DNA from 3 places in the Nonomuraea sp. 3N208 genome. Region 2 is predicted to be linked to each of the others. Evidence: riboswitches for the same ligand, from Rfam matches in the RefSeq annotation. Region 2 holds a riboswitch; each other region holds the start of a gene.
The links. A riboswitch is a leader RNA that binds a small molecule or an ion and turns the genes downstream of it on or off. The one in region 2 is predicted to bind thiamine pyrophosphate.
Positions count from the first base shown of each region.

Region 1: it holds a riboswitch for thiamine pyrophosphate, as region 2 does, so the genes downstream of both, ACTWPT_RS33090 (purine-cytosine permease family protein) here and ACTWPT_RS03065 (FAD-dependent oxidoreductase) in region 2, are expected to answer to the same signal.
Region 3: it holds a riboswitch for thiamine pyrophosphate, as region 2 does, so the genes downstream of both, ACTWPT_RS51090 (TenA family protein) here and ACTWPT_RS03065 (FAD-dependent oxidoreductase) in region 2, are expected to answer to the same signal.

Region 1 is NZ_JBQQBR010000024.1:132,115-137,821, forward strand. Features, by position in the region: gene ACTWPT_RS33075 (MFS transporter) at 428-1,828, opposite strand; gene ACTWPT_RS33080 (winged helix-turn-helix transcriptional regulator) at 1,904-2,338, shown strand; gene ACTWPT_RS33085 (rhodanese-like domain-containing protein) at 2,335-2,658, shown strand; TPP riboswitch at 2,698-2,811, shown strand; gene ACTWPT_RS33090 (purine-cytosine permease family protein) at 2,802-4,139, shown strand; gene ACTWPT_RS33095 (methylated-DNA--[protein]-cysteine S-methyltransferase) at 4,099-4,677, opposite strand; gene ACTWPT_RS33100 (ATP-binding protein) at 4,775-5,707, shown strand, end outside.
Region 2 is NZ_JBQQBR010000002.1:142,029-147,735, reverse strand. Features, by position in the region: gene ACTWPT_RS03075 (Rv2175c family DNA-binding protein) at 1-157, opposite strand, end outside; gene ACTWPT_RS03070 (NAD(P)/FAD-dependent oxidoreductase) at 188-1,351, opposite strand; TPP riboswitch at 1,410-1,526, shown strand; gene ACTWPT_RS03065 (FAD-dependent oxidoreductase) at 1,495-2,742, shown strand; gene thiS (sulfur carrier protein ThiS) at 2,739-2,939, shown strand; gene ACTWPT_RS03055 (thiazole synthase) at 2,932-3,687, shown strand; gene pknB (Stk1 family PASTA domain-containing Ser/Thr kinase) at 3,983-5,707, shown strand, end outside.
Region 3 is NZ_JBQQBR010000055.1:29,799-35,505, reverse strand. Features, by position in the region: gene ACTWPT_RS51110 (hypothetical protein) at 1-242, opposite strand, end outside; gene ACTWPT_RS51105 (hypothetical protein) at 974-1,582, shown strand; gene ACTWPT_RS51100 (DNA polymerase domain-containing protein) at 1,623-2,573, opposite strand; gene ACTWPT_RS51095 (histidine phosphatase family protein) at 2,597-3,217, shown strand; TPP riboswitch at 3,237-3,332, shown strand; gene ACTWPT_RS51090 (TenA family protein) at 3,320-4,000, shown strand; gene ACTWPT_RS51085 (maleylpyruvate isomerase family mycothiol-dependent enzyme) at 4,004-4,636, opposite strand; gene ACTWPT_RS51080 (MarR family winged helix-turn-helix transcriptional regulator) at 4,701-5,126, shown strand; gene ACTWPT_RS51075 (carbon starvation CstA family protein) at 5,110-5,707, opposite strand, start outside.

The sequences.
Region 1 (5,707 bases), on a different contig from region 2:
TGGCCGGTCGTGAAGGCTCACGGGTTGCTCGCCGTGACGGAGCGCATGCTTGGCCGGGTTCCGGGGTTCGGGGCGGGGCGCCGTGCTCATTGCGCCGGTTCCGCCGCACACCGTCCCGCCGACGCGGCGCCCATGCGGCCCCCGCCTGCCGATGCGGCCCCTTTCCTGCCTATGCAGGCCTCCGCCCGCCTGGAGGGCCCGCGCGCCCATGCGGTGCTCCCGCCCGGATGGCCTGCCCGTCCGGACGGTCCGCCCGTCCGGACGGATGGGGCAGTCGGTGGCGGGGCCATCCGGTGGTGGGGCCGCGCATATGCGGGGCGCTGACACGCCGCTCGGCCGGGTGGTCCCGTTGCCGGCGGGGGCCTTGTGTCGGTGCGTCGTGTTCACCGTGGTGAGGCCCGTAGGCGGGAGGGTGTGGGTTGGGGTGTTAGGCCTTGACCGGGATGCGGTCTCTTGAGCGGGCGTGGGTGTGGAGGGCGATGGTGGCGATGCATGCGGCGAGGAGGGTGGCGGCTACAGGGGCGATCAGAGCCGTGCGTAGGGCGGTCAGGGCTGCTTGGGGGGTGGGTTCGGGGGTGAGGGCGGCTACGTTGATGGCTGTTACCGCCGACAGGCCCAGGGCGGCGCCGAACTGGAACGAGGAGTTGATGAGGCCGCCGGCCAGGCCCTGCTCGTGCTCGGCGATGCCGTCCGTGGCCACGATCGTGAGCGGGCCGTACACGAAGGCGAACATCAGGCCGATGAGCAGCATCGACGGCAACATGGCCGCGTACGTCCAGTCCAGGCCGACGCCCAGGAACAGCGCGTACGCCAGCAGGCCCGACAGCAGGCCGCCCAGCACGACCTTGGCGTTGCCATACCGGTTGACGAGCCACGGGGTGAGCGTCGGGGCCAGCACCACGTCGGCGGCGGCCGCCAGCAGGGCCAGGCCGGTCTGGATGGTGGACCAGCCGCGCAACTCCTGCAGGTAGAGCGTGATCAGGAACTGGAAGCCGAAGAACGAGGCGGTCAAGAGGGCGGCCATCAGGTTGGCTCGGACCAGGGCGCCCGATCTGAGGATGCCGAGTCGCACCAGCGGGCTGGCGGAGCGGCGCTCGACGGTGGCGAAGGCCGCGAGCAGGGCCAGGCCGCCGGCGATGGCCGCGACCGTCAGCGGCCACCCTTCGGCTGGGTGCTCCAGGCGTACGACGCCGTAGACCAGCAGCATCATCGCGCCCGTGATGGTGACGGCGCCCGCCAGGTCGAACCCCGTGGCCGGGGGCCGTTCTGCGACGGGCTCCTTGATCAGGGGGATGGCGACGGCCAGGATCGCCGCCGACATCAGCACCGGCGCGAAGAAGACCCAGCGCCAGCCGAAGGCTGTGAGCAGGCCGCCGATCACCAGGCCGAGCGCGAAGCCGCCTGCGGCCGTTCCCGCGTAGATGAGCAGGGCACGGTTGCGTAGCCGGCCCTCGGGGAACGTCGTGGTGATCAAGGAGAGGCCCGCCGGGGTCATGAATGCGGCGGCCACGCCTGTGACGAAGCGGGCGATCAGCAGGACCCAGCCCTCGTCCGCGAAACCGCCGAGGCCGGAGAACGCCAAGAACACCCCGAGCCAGAGCAGGAACATGCGGCGGCGGCCCAGCAGGTCGGCCGCTCGGCCGCCCAGCAGCATGAAACCGCCGTAGCCGAGCACGTACGCGCTCACGACCCCGCTCAGCATGCCCGTGGACAACCCCAGGTCGGCCCGGATGGACGGGAGGGCGACGTTCAGCATGGCCACGTCGATGCCCTCGAGGAAGATGGCGCCGCACAAGACGGCGAGGACGCCCCAGGAACGGGCAGGCATGACAAACCCCCGGTTACGTATAGGCAGTCGGTTCTCTCTTGTAACCGTCCACATCTTGGGCCAGCATGGAATGTCATGGAAGACGGCACTTTCAGATCACTCAGTTACTGCGACAGCACCGTGGACGACGACTATGACGTGCGGCAGTGGGACGCGCGGGAGGACTGCGAGGTCCGCCAGATACTGGACCGCATCGCGGACAAGTGGTCGCTGCTGGTCATCGCGTTGCTCGACTGCCAGAGCCTGCGTTTCTCCCAGCTGCGCCGCGAGATCGACGGCGTCAGCCAGCGCATGCTCAGCGTGACCCTGCGTCACCTGGAACGCGACGGGCTGGTGTCCCGTACGGTGTACCCCGTGGTGCCGCCCAGGGTGGACTACGCGTTGACGCCGCTCGGCCGTACCTTGCACCAGACGATCAAGGCCCTGGTCACCTGGACCGAGGAGCACCAGGTGGAGATCGCGACGGCGCGTGCCGAGTATGACGCAAGGCAAGAGATGATGGAGGCATGACCGTTCCTGAGATCGAGGCCAGTGCCCTTCCTGGCGACGCTTACCTGCTCGACGTGCGTGAGCAGGACGAATGGGTGGCCGGCCACGCCCCTGACGCCGTGCACATTCCCATGACCCAGATCCAGCAGCGGGTCGACGAGGTGCCCGGTGACCGCACGGTCTACGTCGTCTGCCGGGTGGGCGGGCGGTCGTTGCAGGTGGCGGCCTGGCTCAACCAGCTCGGGCGGGAGGCGGTCAACGTCGGCGGCGGCATGCAGTCGTGGGAGGCCGCGCGCCGCCCGATGGTCAGCGAGACCGGACAGCAACCTTTCGTGGCCTAACGCGAAATCTCCCTTTATGGCATCATGAGGGCGCTAACTTCAGATTGTCGCGGGAGCTCGGGGTGCCGGGCTGAGAGGGCAGCTATCCATCCGCTGCCGACCGCCTGAACCTGTCCGGGTAATGCCGGCGTAGGGAGTGCGCGATGACACATGTCGCCGACGAAGTTCCGCTGACCCTCGAGGGAACGCCCCCGAAAACGCTCGGCGTGCTCGATCAGGGCGCGCTCTGGGCGAACCTCGGAGTCAGTCTCCTGGGCTTCTCGGGCGCCCTCTACCTGCTCAACCCCCTCGGCAACGCCCCGCTCAGCCTGATCGCCGCACTCACCGCCACCGTGGTCGGCAGCCTGATCGGCACGTCCATGGTGGGCCTTGCCGCCATCCCCGGCACCCAGACGGGGCAGCCCTCGATGGTGCTGCTGCGGGGGCTGTTCGGTGCCAAGGCGTCCTACGTTCCCACGGTGCTGAATATCGTCCAGATGCTCGGCTGGGGCGCGTTCGAGCTCTGGGTGATCGCCAAGGCCGCCACCGCGATCTTCGGCGGCATCCCGTACCAGGTGTGGGTGATCGCGGCCGGGGTGCTGACCACCGCGCTCACGATCTGGCCGCTCGGGGCGGTCCGCCTGATCCGGCGGTACGTCACCATCGGCGTGATCGTGTCCATGATCTGGTTCACCTGGTTCCTCGTGTCCGAGGCGCCCGCGCACACCGGTGGGAACTGGACCGCCTTCCCCGCCGCCGTGGACTACGTGATCGCGCTGTCGGTGTCGTGGGTGCCTATGGCCGCCGACTTCGCCAGGCACTCCAGGTCCAGCAAGGCCGCGTTCACCGGCGTGGTGGGCGGCTACACGCTGGCCCAGGTCGCCTGCCTGGGGCTGGGCGTGTACGCGGTCGCCATCGCCGGGGCGAACGCGGTGCTCGCCGACGGCACGGCGGTGTTCAGCCCGTTCGTGGCGGCGCCGGTGGGCGCGTTGTTCTTCGCGATCCTGGTGCTGCGTGAGACCGACCAGTCGTTCGCCAATGTCTACTCGACCACCGTGTCGCTGCAGAACCTGATGCCGCGCGTGGACCGGAGAGTGTTCTCCACCGGCATCGGCGTGCTCACCGTCGCGATCGCGCTGGTCGTGGACGTCACCTCGTACGGCGCCTTCCTCGGCGTGATCGGCGCGGTGTTCGTGCCGATGTTCGCGGTGCTCGCCGTCGACTACTTCGTGCTGGGGCGCGCGGATCGGTGGAACACCGCCGAGAACGCCCCCTTGCGCTGGACGATGCTGGTGCCGTGGGCGCTCGGCTTCGTCGCCTACTGGCTGACCACCTCGACGCCTACCGTCCCGGCGTGGGACGACTTCTGGACGGGAACTCGCGAGGTGATCGGCTTCACCCGGCAGTCCTGGATGAACGGCGCGCTCGGCGGGGCCTTGGTGGCCGCGCTGGTGACGCTGCTCATCGGTCTGCTGCTGCGGCCGCGCGTTGCTCGACGTTGAGCAGGTGCTGCTTGGCGGCCGGGCCGCCCGCGTAGTCGCCGATCCCGCCGTCCTCGCGCACCACCCGGTGGCACGGCACGACCACGCAGACGGGGTTGGAGGCCAGCGCGTTGCCGATCGCCCGCAACGCGCGCGGCCTGCCGATGCTCGCGCCGATCTCCTCCAGCGTCGTAGTCGTGCCGTACGGCACCGCCATGGTCTTCTGCAGCACCGTACGGGCGAAGGACGTGGCCAGCGTCAGGTCCACTGGCGTGGCGAACGCACGCAGGCGGCCGGAGAAATAGGCGTCCAGCTCCCTGCGCACCGGGTCGAGCCGGCGCGGGTCCGGGCCGATGAACCTGCCCACATGCCTGGTGACCAGCTCGAAGACGGCGTTCTCCGGCTCGAAGGAGCACGCGGCGACGCCTTTGCCGGTAACCGCCAGCACCAACCGGCCCAGCGCGCCGTCGTAGGTGCCGAAGGCGATGTCCGGCGGCGTCTGGCCCCGATAGGTGGTGGAGGTCACGCGTAGCAGGGCATCCAGATCGCCGCTCGTCATGCCTCCACCCCTTCCCCGCGACTGAGAAATCGCCGTGACCGCAGCGTATCGGACGGATCGCCCGACGTACCTACCTCGCCACGGGCACTATGGAGGTGTGGGGGACCAATGGGCCGGTAGTGACGATGAGATCGCCCGAGCGGTGCTCGCCAGCTCACCCAACGCCGTCGTGGCGCTCGACAGGGACCAGAGCGTGCTGGTCTGGAACGAGGCCGCCGAGCGGCTCTTCGGGTGGACGGCGGAGGAGATGCTCGGGCGCAGGGCCCCGATCGTGCCTGCGGAGCTGACCGCCGAGCTCAACGCCGTGCTCGAACGCGTGCGTACCGGGGGCCAGGTGTCGTTGCGCACCAAACGCCTGCACAGCGACGGCAGCGTGCTCGACGTGCGGGTCGACATCAGCGCGTTGCGGCTGGGCAGCGCCGTGGCCGGGTACGTGTGCGTGCACCACCTGGCCAGGACGGACGAGGTCGCCAAGAACCGTATGGCGCGCCGGGCCAGGCTCGTGCGCAAGCTGACGGACGTGGTCGGTGACATCAACTCCGAGCTGGAGCTGTCGGCCGTGCTGGACCGGATCTCGGCCAGCCTCACCGAGCTGACCGGGGCGGACGCGGGCGGGTTCGTGTTGATCGAGGAGGAGCGGTTGCGGCTGGTCAGCACGTACCAGCTGCCGGAGTCGATCAGGGGGACCACCACCGACCTGCGGACCAGCCTCGTGGATCGGCTCTTACGAACCGGCAAGACGGTTCTACTGCAGTCGAGCGAGCTCGACGACCTGGTGTGGGCGAAGCTCAACGGGCTGCACACGATCGCGCTGGGCCTCGCCGCCGTCGGCGGGCGGCCGTACGGCGCGCTCTACGCGCTCTTCGCCCGGCGCACGCCGGGGCATCTCGAACTGGAGCTGCTGGAGCTGCTGGCCGGCCACGCGGGCATCGCCGTCGGCAACGCCGTCGCCTACCAGGAGGCAGTACGGCAGCGGGCGCACGAGCAGGCCGTGTTCGACGCCAGCGCCGACGGAATCGCCGTGCTGGAC
Region 2 (5,707 bases):
CGCTCCCCCGGCGCACGCCTAGGAGCTTGTGGTCCTTGAGGAGTTGCTTGGCCCGCCCGATGGGAAGCTCAAGGCGCTGGGCCACTTGGGGGAGCGTCAGCCACTCGTCTACGAGTTGGTCGGTCTCCCGGTCGATCTGTGCAACAGAAAGCGTCACGAAACCACAACTACCACATGCCGTGCTTGCTCAAACAACACAATCTCGTAGGGACACTTCTGGATCTACCAGGCGTTCCGCATCGAGCCGGTGTCCCGCGGCGATGATTCTACGGCCCTGTACGAGGTCTCGCGGCCGGTCCACGGCGAGCACCGCGGCGAGGGCGCCGTCGGCGTCGAGCCAGACGGCCGACCATTTGCCTTCCGGGTCGCCGCGGTAGATGAGGCGCTCTCCCGCCTGGTGGTGCCCGGCGTACTGGACCATGTGCCCGAACTGCTCCGACCAGAAGTACGGCACCGGGTCGTACACCGCGTCCTCGCCCAGCAGAGTCGCCGCGGCGACCTCGGGGGCGTTGAGCGCGGTGTCCCAGTGCTCGATCCTGAGCCTGGTACCGAAGCGGCGCGACCACCACGCGGCGCAGTCTCCGACGGCGACCGTGTCGGGCAGGGAGGCCCGCAGGCGCTCGTCCACGACGACGCCGTTGTGCAGGTCGATGTCGGCGTCGGCCAGCCATTCGACGGCGGGTCGCACGCCGATGCCGGTCACGACCACGTGGGCCTCGACGAACTCGCCGTCCACCAGCCGCACGCCGCCCTCGTCCACGGACCGGACCATGGTGCGGAGACGCAGGTCGATGCCCTCATACCAGCGCTGAGTGCGGGCCCCGATCTCCGGGCCGACGGCGGTCGCGAGCGGGGTGGCGGCCGCCTCGATCACCGTGACCGCGCAGCCGGCGCGGCGGGCGGCGGTGGCCACCTCGGCGCCGATCCAGCCGGCGCCGATGATCGCGACCCGGGCGCCGGGCACGAGCATGGCCCTGAGCTCGTGGGCGTCGTCGAGCGTGCGCAGCACGTGCTGGGGACCGTCGCCGGGCAGCCTGATCGGCTCGGATCCGGTCGCGATGACCAGGCCGTCGTAGCCGATCTCGCCCTCGGTCGTCTCCACGACGCCCGCGCGCAGCGCCTTGGCGCTCACGCCCGGGCGGAAGGCGACGTCGAGTGCGGCCAGGTCGGTGTCGAAGAAGCTGGTCTCGGCGTCGCCGAGCAGCACGCTCTTGGACAGGGGCGGGCGGTCATAGGGGCGATGCCGCTCCTGCCCGATCAGGGTGATCCCGCCGCCGAACCCGCGCCCGCGCAGCGCCTCCACCGTGCGGACGCCTGCCAGGCCCGCTCCCACCACCACGACATGGTCCACGTTCAAGACCCTAACGGGGAGCGTGCTTCGGCGTCGCACCGAGGCCGTAGGCTGGGGACGTAAGACGCGCGGGAGTCCGGCCGTTACCGGGCTGAGAGGAAGGCTGCACCGGGCCTTCGACCGCAAGACACCTGATCCGGATCATGCCGGCGAAGGGAGCGCATGTGGATGTGATCGTAGGCGGCGGGATCGTCGGGCTGTCCATCGCGTGGCGGCTGGCCCGCTCCGGGCGGCCGGTCACGGTGGTGGATCCGGCCCCGGCCTCTGGAGCTTCGTACGCGGCGGCGGGGATGCTGGCCCCGGTCAGCGAGGTGACCTACACGGAGACGCCGCTGCTGCGACTGGGGATGGCGTCACTGCGCCGCTGGCCCGCCTTCGCCACCGAACTGGCCGAGGACGCGGGCTGGGTGGCGGCCGATGCCGGCGCAGGCGCCGCGGGCGGGCCCCGGGTCGGGCCGTTCGGCGGGCTGGAGATCGGCGACGGGCCGCGGCGCGGGCTGGACCTGCGGGCGGACGGGACGCTCGACGTGGCGTTCGGAGCCGACGATCTGGCGGCGCTGGACGAGCTGGCGGCGTACATGGACAAGCTCGGGCTGCCGGTCGAGCGGTTGACCGGGCGCGAATGCCGGCGCCTGGAGCCCATGCTGGCCCCGTCGGTGCGCGGCGGGCTGCTCGCTCCCGAGGACGCCTGGGTGGACCCGCGGCGGGTGACGACTGCCCTGCTCGCGGCTCTGGACCGGCTGCACGTGCCGCTGGTGCGGGCGCGCGCCGCGGGCCTCCTGCGGGACGCGGACGGCAAGGTCGTCGGGGTACGCCTCGAGCCGCCACGAGAAGGGCCTCAGCCACCGTCCGAGCTGCGGGCGGAGCGGGTCGTCCTGGCGGCCGGGGCCTGGAGCGCCGAGCTGGCCGAGGTGCCGGTGCGGCCGGTCAAGGGGCAGATCATGCGGTTGCGTTCCCCGCAGCCGCTGCTGAGCCGGTGCGTACGCGGCACCGTGCACGGCTCGTACGTCTACCTGGTCCCCCGCGGCGACGGCGAGCTGGTGGTCGGGGCCACCCAGGAGGAGCTGGGGTTCGACACCAGAGTGACCGCGGGCGGGCTCTACGAGCTGCTGCGCGACGCCAGGGAGCTGGTGCCGGGCGTGACCGAGCTGGAGGTCGCCGACGTGGTGGCCGGGCTCCGGCCGGGCACGCCGGACAACCTGCCGATCATCGGCCCGAGCGGGACGCCGGGGCTCACCCTGGCCACCGGGCATTACCGGGGCGGTGTGCTGCTCGCGCCGCTCACGGCCGCGCTCGTGCTGGGCAACTCGGGCGACTCGGGCGACTCGGGCGGCGAAGAGGGTGAGCTGGCGGCGTTGTGCTCGCCGGGGAGGTTTCGGGAAATCTCATGATTGTGACGATCAACGGGGCCGCGCATGAGGTCGCCGACGGCACCACGGTGGCGCAGGCCGTACGAACGTTGACCGCGGCCACCACCGGGGTGGCCGTGGCCGTGAACGACGAGGTGGTCATGCGGAGCGCATGGGAGACGACGGCGCTCAGCGACAGCGACCGCATGGAGGTTCTGACGGCGGTGCAAGGTGGATGATCTGATCATCGCCGGGGAGAAGTTCTCCTCCCGGCTCATCATGGGAACCGGCGGCGCGCCCTCCCTCGAAGTGCTCGATCAGGCGCTGGCCGCGTCCGGCACCGAGCTGACCACGGTCGCCATGCGGCGCCTCGACCCGGCCGCCCGCGGCTCCGTACTGGACGTGCTGCACAAGCGGGACATCAAGGTGCTCCCGAACACGGCCGGCTGCTTCACGGCGGGCGAGGCGGTGCTGACGGCGCGGCTGGCCAGGGAGGCGCTCGGCACGAACTGGGTCAAGCTCGAGGTCATCGCCGACGAGCGGACGCTGCTGCCCGACCCGATCGAGACGTTCGACGCGGCCGAGCGGCTGGTGGCGGACGGGTTCGTGGTGCTGCCGTACATCGGCGACGATCCTGCGCTGGCGCGGCGGCTGGAGCAGTCCGGCTGCGCGGCCGTGATGCCCCTGGGAGCGCCGATCGGCTCGGGACTGGGCATCCGCAACCCGCACAACATCGAGCTGATCGTGGAGGCCGCCTCGGTGCCGGTGGTCCTCGACGCGGGCATCGGCACGGCCAGCGACGCCGCGCTGGCGATGGAGCTGGGCTGCGACGCCGTACTGCTCGCCACGGCGGTCACCCGGGCGCAGCGGCCCGATCTCATGGCGGCGGCCATGAAGTCGGCGGTCGTGGCGGGGCGGCTGGCGCGGCAGGCGGGCCGCATCCCGCGCCGCCGCTACGCCGAGGCGTCCTCCCCGATGACCCCCTGACCTTCCCGATGATCCCCTGAAATCACCGATGCCCGGCGATCGTCATGACAGGCCCGAAGCCCGGGGTCGGCGTGACACGCCCGAAGCTCGGCGGCGTGACACGCCCGAGAGTCGGCGGCGTCATTATGTCTCCCTGGCCGGACGGTCTGGCACCGGTGCGGAGCCGCCAACCCCGTGATGCCCGTGGGGCCGGGCCTACTTCCCGGGGCGTGGGCACGTTCCATCGGGCACGGGTCCGCATCGGTTTCGGGCGGCAGGGCCCTGCCAGTGGCAAAACGCCCGTAAAATCAGCCGGGTGGACACGACGACTGCGGACCCCCTGGTCGGGCGGCTCCTCGATGGGCGTTATCGCATCGAGAGCCGGATCGCCCGGGGCGGTATGGCGACCGTCTACCTCGCGCTGGACGTCCGGCTCGACCGGACGGTGGCGCTGAAGGTCATGCACCGCTCGCTCGCCGAGGACCCGGCGTTCGTCAGGAGGTTCATCGGCGAGGCGAAGACGGTGGCCAGTCTTTCCCATCCCAACGTGGTGCACGTTTTCGACCAGGGCACCGACAACGACGTCGTCTACCTGTCGATGGAATACGTGCCCGGCCGGACGCTGCGCGACATCCTGCGCGATCGCGGCCGGCTGCCCGCCCGCGAGGCCCTCGAGATCATGATCCCGGTGCTCGCCGCCCTCGGCGCGGCCCACCAGGCCGGGATGGTGCACCGAGACGTGAAGCCGGAAAACGTCCTGATGACCGACGACGGCCGGGTAAAGGTCGTCGACTTCGGCCTGGCCAGGGCCATCGAGGCGACGAACCAGACCCGTACCGGCGTGATGATCGGCACGATCGGCTACATGGCGCCCGAGCAGGTCACCACCGGCGCCGCCGACGTGCGCAGCGACGTCTACGCCGCGGGCATCATGCTGTTCGAGCTGGTGACGGGGCAGCAGCCGTACGACGGCGAGACGCCGATGTCGGTGGCCTACCGGCACGTCCACGACAGCGTGCCGGCGCCGTCATCGCTGGTCCCCGAGGTGCCGCCGCTGATCGACACGCTCGTGGCGAACGCGACGGCGCGCGAGCCGCGGGACCGCCCCGCGGATGCGACGGCCATGCTCGTCGCAGCCGTGGACACGCATCGGATGTTGCCGCGGACGACCACTCCGCCGCTGTCGCATTCCCAGCCCCATGGGTCGTTCCAGCAGCCCGCGCCGTCCCAGCCGCATGCCAGGACGGGCGTGCACGCCGCCCCGTCGGTGCCGCAGGCGACGCCCGCGCACACGCTGATCCAGCCCCGGGCCGAGATGCCGCAGCGGCGCGGGTTCCGGCCCAACTGGTTCCTGGTGATACTGGCGGGCGTGATGGTCGTCGCCGTCGGGCTGACCGGGTGGTTCTTCGCCCAGCCTGAGTACGTCTCCGTACCCGATCTGGTGGGCAAGAGCCTGGCCGTGGCCGAGAAGAGCGCCGCCAGGGACGGGTTCAAGATCAAGATGGCGGAGGGCAAGCACGACGAGAACGTGGCCGAAGGGCTCGTCCTTAACACCGACCCGGTGGCCAAGACCGAGGTGGAACAGGGTGCCACGATCACCTTGGTGCCCTCGCTCGGGCCCAAGCGGGTGGTCGTGCCCAATGTCGCGGGCATGACCGGCAACGACGCCCGCGCCAAGATCGCCGATGCCGGGCTGACCGTGGGATCGGTCACGCGCGTGGCCAACACGGAGGTCGAGCGCGACAAGGTCATCCGCACCTCTCCCCAGGTCGGCGAGAAGGTGAAGGAAGGCGCGAAGATCGCCATCTTCGTGAGCGCCGGGTTGGTCATGCCGGACGTCTCCGGCATGCCGAAGGACGAGGCCGCCGCCTATCTCGGTCAGCAAGGCTTCCAGGTGCAGGTCCAGGAGGTGGAAGACGACGCCGAGCCGTGCACGGTGATCGCCCAGACGCCCAAGGCCAAGTCTGAGGTCGATCCTGGCGCGCAGGTCATGGTCACGGTGGCGCGGTGCCAGGACTTCCTCGAGTGGTTCGGGCGCGGG
Region 3 (5,707 bases), on a different contig from region 2:
ACGTCGCGCGAGGGGAACTCACTGTCGCGCGGCCCCGCCGCGAAGTACGCCTGCCCGTGCGCCCCGATCATGACGTTCCCCGGGTGCAGCCGCAGCCCTGCGATCCCGGCCAGATGCAGCCGGGCCATGGTGGTGGCGCTGCCCAGCGCGATCCGGTAGAGCGCCTCACCCTTGACCGGCCCGGCCGCCCTCACGACGTCGCCGAGCGGCCGGCCGCTTCCCAGGTAATCGTGCGGTTGCAAAGCCCTGCCTGCGTTCCATCCGTCGACTTCGCGGCCGTGAAAGGACCGGCCGGGCGCCGCATCGCCCAGAGTGGCGACGGCACCACGATGAGGGGCGTCGATCCCGGCTGAAGTCCACTGAAATTCCATCGCCATCCCCAGTGCCGGTTGATTCGCACGAGGTGGGCGCGCCGATGTTCGCCCAGGTGAGCCTCTGCCCCGGCCATCGGCGAGCGCCGTTTACCGCCACGTTGTACGCCGTCCGCCGGACCCGGGTTCAAAGGAATGCACGAAAGGTCTGGCACGGCGGTGAACAGCTCATTGCCGTGGCCGTCGGGGTCGCGTACCCGAGATCGCACATCCGCACAAGCAGGAGGGATAGGGCGAGTTGAAGCTCTGCCATGAAATCACTGGATCCTGCTCGGGCAGGTCAAAAGTGGACAACTAGGCGCCGCCTGTGCTCACCGGTGATTCACATCTACAGGAAGCGTCCGCACGATGAGTTCTGCGGCCTCGGGAAGTTCGGAAACCCATGGAGGCCGACCGGCGTCACAGTCTGGCCCTTCCGTGCGCCGGCACCCTCGGACAGGACCCGAGGGTGGCCCAGCCGGGGACGGCATTCCGGGGAAGATGCCGTCCCCGCGCTGCTGGCTTCTCCAGTCGCGCGACCCCCTGGGATCCTCTCGGCTTGACCTTCACGCGACGTCAACGTGTCCAATCGGAGGTGACCGGCGCCGAGGGAAAGGACTGCGATGCTCAAAGCCGCGCTACGGATCTTGGGGTTCGAGCTCAAGGGCCTGGCCAGCATAGGATTGTGGATCTTTCGCCGCCGGCACGGCGTGCCCGGGGGCGCGTCCGTAGCGACGTACGCGAAGGAGCAGACGTTCACGCTGTCGCTGATGTTGTTCGCCATGGCGGTCGAGACCGTGGTCGTCGACGTGCTGCTCGTCGCGACCGGTGTGCCCGCGTGGATTCGGTTCACGGTGCTGATCGGCGATGTGTACGGGCTGCTGTTCGGAGTCATGCTGGCCGCGGCCAGCGTCACCCGGCCGCATGTGATCACCGCTGACGAGCTGCGCATCAGGTACGGCGCCTACCTCGACCTGCGCGTACCCCGGGAGCGCATCGCCGCCGTGCGCACGAGCCGCAACGACAACGAGGGCAGCATGGTTTCGGTCAAGAACGGGCACGTGAGGGTGGCGGTCGCGTCCCGGACCAACGTGACGATCGAGCTGACCGAGCCGGTCGCGTTCCTCCGCCCGCTCGGCCGCCGCGCGGAGGCCACCACGATCAGCTTCTTCGCCGACAAACCGGAGGCGGTGGTGGCCGGTCTGCGATCCGATCGCGTCGTACGTTCCTAACGCCAGGTCCACGTCCAGCGCTGTCGCACCGCGCCACCTCCTACTCGGCGTCGCGGCGGGCACGTGCGCGGCGCTTGCCCTCGTGCATCGCCTGCACGCGGGCGATCGGGATCGTGTGCCCCTCCTCGATCAGGTCGGCCGGGAGCCGCTGCGGTGCGGGCATCGCCTCGGCCCACGGGTCGGCGTCCTTGAGCAGCCCGGCCGCGGTGTGCACGGTGAAGTCGCGCGCCGACACCCGGTCGAGATCCGACCAGGGCACAGGGAAGGACACGGGCGCGCCGGGCCGCACGCGCGGGCTGTACGCGGCCACGACCGTGGCGCCGCCCGCCCTCGTGGAGTCGATGAACACCTTGCCCGCGCGATCCTCGCGGATGAACGCCGTGGTGGCCAGCGCCGGATCCACCCGCTCGGCGCGGGCGCCCAGCGCGCGGGTGGCCGCGGCCAGGTCATCCACAGCGGTCCCCGCCACCACGGGGACGAACACATGCACGCCCTTGGCCCCGCTGGTCTTCACCGCGCCCGCCAGCCCACAGTCCTCCAGCGCCTGGCGGACCAGGAACGCGGCCCGCACGGCCAGTTGGAAGGACTCGCTGCCTTCTGGCGGGTCGAGGTCGAGCACCATGTGCGTCGGCTGGTCGCCGGCGAACAGCGACGGGTGGTACTCGACCGCCCGCTGGTTGGCGAACCACAGCAGCGTACGCCGGTCGTCGCACACGGCGTAGGTCACCTGCCGGCGGGACGCCTCGGCCCAAACGGAGAACCGCTTCACCCATTCGGGGGCGTATTTCGGCAGGTTCTTCTGCATGAAGGGATCCTGCCCCGGGCGTACCCGGATGACCGAGAGCGCGCGGTCACGCAGGACCGGGATGATCCGGTCGGCGACCGCGTCGAGGTAGTCGACCAGGTCGCGCTTGGTGGCGTCCGCCCCGTCGAACAGCGGTTGGTCGAGGTTGCTCAGGGCCACCCCGTCGCGCGTCTCATCGCTGCTCACCCGCCTCACCATATAGGGGAAGAATGGGCGAGACCATGACCCGTTACCTGTATCTCGCCCGCCACGGCGAAGCCACGCCGGACGGCCACGCCCTGACCGGCGATGGCCGCCGCCAGGCCGCGCTGCTAGGCGCACGCCTGCGGGAAGTGCCCTTCGCCGCCATCCACCACGGCCCGCTCCCCCGGACGACACAGACCGCCCGGCTGATCGGCGAGCACCTTCCCGGCGTCCCCGTGCACGCCTCCGAGGCCGCCGGCGACTACATCCCGTACCTGCCGCGCAAGGAGGAACTCGCCCCCGAGTACGCCGACCGTCTCCTCGGGTTCGTCGCCCAGTTCCCCGCGGACGAACGCGACCGCGGCCCGGCCCTCGCCGCCGAGGCCGAGCGTGCGTTCACGGGTCCCGTGGCGGACGGAACCCGGCACGAGCTGGTGGTCACGCACAACTTCCTCATCGGCTGGCTCGTCCGCGCCGCGCTGGACGCCCCGGAATGGCGCTGGCTCGGCCTCAACCACTGCAACGCCGCCCTGACCGTCATCCGGTACGCACCCGACCGCCCGTCCTCCGTGCTCTTCTTCAACGACATGGGGCACCTGCCCGCCGAGCTCCGCTGGACCGGCTTCCCGCCCGAGCTGCGCGAGTGAGCCCTTTGTTACAGTGGGCCGCGTTGACGCGGGGTGCCCGGACGTCCGGGCTGAGATCACACCCGTCGAACCTGCTCTAGCTCGCACTAGCGAAGGGACGTCATGTTCTGCGATGACATGTGGCTGCGCACGGCCGAGCTGATGAAAGCCATCCACGACCACCCCTTCAACGTCGCGCTCGGCGACGGCACGCTCGAGCGCGACCGGTTCGCGTTCTACATCGTGCAGGACGGCCGCTACCTGGAGGCGTTCTCCAAGGCGCTGGCCACGGCGTCGGCGCGGGCCACCGACCCGGCGGACGCGGCGTTCTTCGCCCAGAGCGCGCACACCGCGCTGGCGGCCGAGCGCCTGCTGCACGCCGGCTACGTCAAGGAACTAATGCTCGACGCCGAAGTGGCCGCCATCGCCACGTCGCCGACCTGCCTGGCGTACGCGTCGTTCCTGCAGGCCACGGCACTCGCCGCGCCGTATCCCGTGCTGGCCGCGGCGGTGCTGCCGTGCTTCTGGATCTACCAGGACGTCGGCACGGCGCTGCTGGGGCGCACTGGTGACGTGCCGGACCACCCGTACCGGAAGTGGATCGATACCTATTCGGACCCAGGGTTCGCGGCGTCCGTCCAGCAGGCAAAGACCATCGCCGACCGGCTGGCCGCCACCACGGATCCGGCGACCAGACAGGCCATGACCGAGGCGTACTGCACGGCGGCGGCGTACGAGTGGATGTTCTGGGACAGCGCCTGGCGGCGCGAGACCTGGCCCACTGCGGAGTGGCTCGCCCCCTGACCGCTATGGCAGGCGCGTGGTCAGCGCCGCCGTGCCGGCCCCGGTGAGGCTCGGCAGCGCGGCCGGGCGCCCGCTCAGCAGCAGGAGCAGCGCCTGGATGGAACCCTCCACCACCTCGCCCGCCCCGACCGTCCAGTCCACGTCGGTGGCCACGAGCCGGAGCCCGCGCAGCCGCCGCTGCGGATGGAAGGGGAAGCCGCGCTCCCAGATGTGGGTGGCGCAGGCGCGGGCCGGAACGTGCGGCATGGCGCGCTCGATGCCGAGCGGCACCGTGATGTCCTGGCCGTGGACGAGCGCGTCGAACAGCGGGTCGAGCGGCTTGGTCGAGGGTGCCCGGCGGCGTGAGCCGGCCGACTCGCGCACCTGCGCGACGATCTCACCGATCGGCAGCCTCGCGTGCCGTACGGCCGAGTCATGGACCATGCGGTTGAAGTTGCCGCGTGCCTTGACGAACTCGACCAGCCCCCACGCGAGGTTCACCCGGGTGGCGATCGCCAGGTGGGCGGCCACGTCGCGGACCCGCCACCCGGCACACAGCGACGGCCGCTCCCAGTCCTGCTCCGGCAGCGAGTCGAGCAGGTCGGCCAGGCCGCGCCGCTCGATCTCGAGGGCAGCCCAGATCTCTTCCTGGTGCATCGCACACTCCCAATTGCTAAGGTAGCCTTAATATAAGGCATCCTTAGCAATTGGGAGAAGACCCGTGGCCGCCACTCATCCGCCGCACGTAGTGGCCCTGCTGTACGAGGCGTACCTGCGTCTGCAGAACGTCGTGCAGGAGGCAGGCAGGGCGTACGACGCGAACGTCCGGCCCGCGCACTCGGCGGTGTTCTTCCACATGGAGCACAAAGGCATCCGGTTGAGCAGGCTCGCCGAAAAGGCCCAGATGACCCCCCAGGCCATGGGGGCGTTGGTGGACGACCTGGAGCGGCTGGGCTACCTGCGCCGGGTGCCCGACCCGGCCGACCGCCGTGCCAAGCTGATCGTCTTCACCGAGCGGGGCGATGACGCGCTGAAGATCGGCTATGCCGCCATCGACGAGGTGGAGCGCCGGGTGGCGGCGTTGCTCGGCGAGGACGGTCTCGCCGAGCTGAACGCCACGCTGAGCCGCATCATCCAGGAGTTTTAGCCATCATCTCGCGTTCCTCGCGGGTGGGGATGAGCCCGGACGGTGCCACGAGCGTCGACTCCTCGAACGGCGCCTCAGTCGTCGGCAGCGGCTCCCGTGTCCTGATCGCCTTCACCCAGACGCGGGCCGCGTCCAGGATGACGATGATGATCATGATGGCGAACAACGCTGCCAAGATGCCGTCCACGGTGGAGTTGATCACGATTTGCTGCATCGCGTCCATGGACTTGGCGGGCGCGAGCAGCTGGCCTTGGTCGAGCGCCGCCTGGTAGCGGTCACGCTGGGCGAAGAAGCCGAGCCCCGGGTCGGGCGAGAACACCTTCTGGTAGCTGGCCGTCAGCGTCACGGCCACGTCCCAGGCCAGCGGCACCGCCGTCACCCAGGCCCATTTCAGCCGCCCACTCTTGATCAGCAGGGTCGTGCCCACGGTGAGCGCGACCGCGGCCAGCAACTGGTTGGCGATGCCGAAGAGCGGGAACAGCTGGTTGATGCCGCCGAGTGGGTCGTTGACGCCCTGGTAGAGGAAGTATCCCCAGGCCGCCACGACCACCGCGCTGGAGGCCACCAGCCCCGGCCACCAG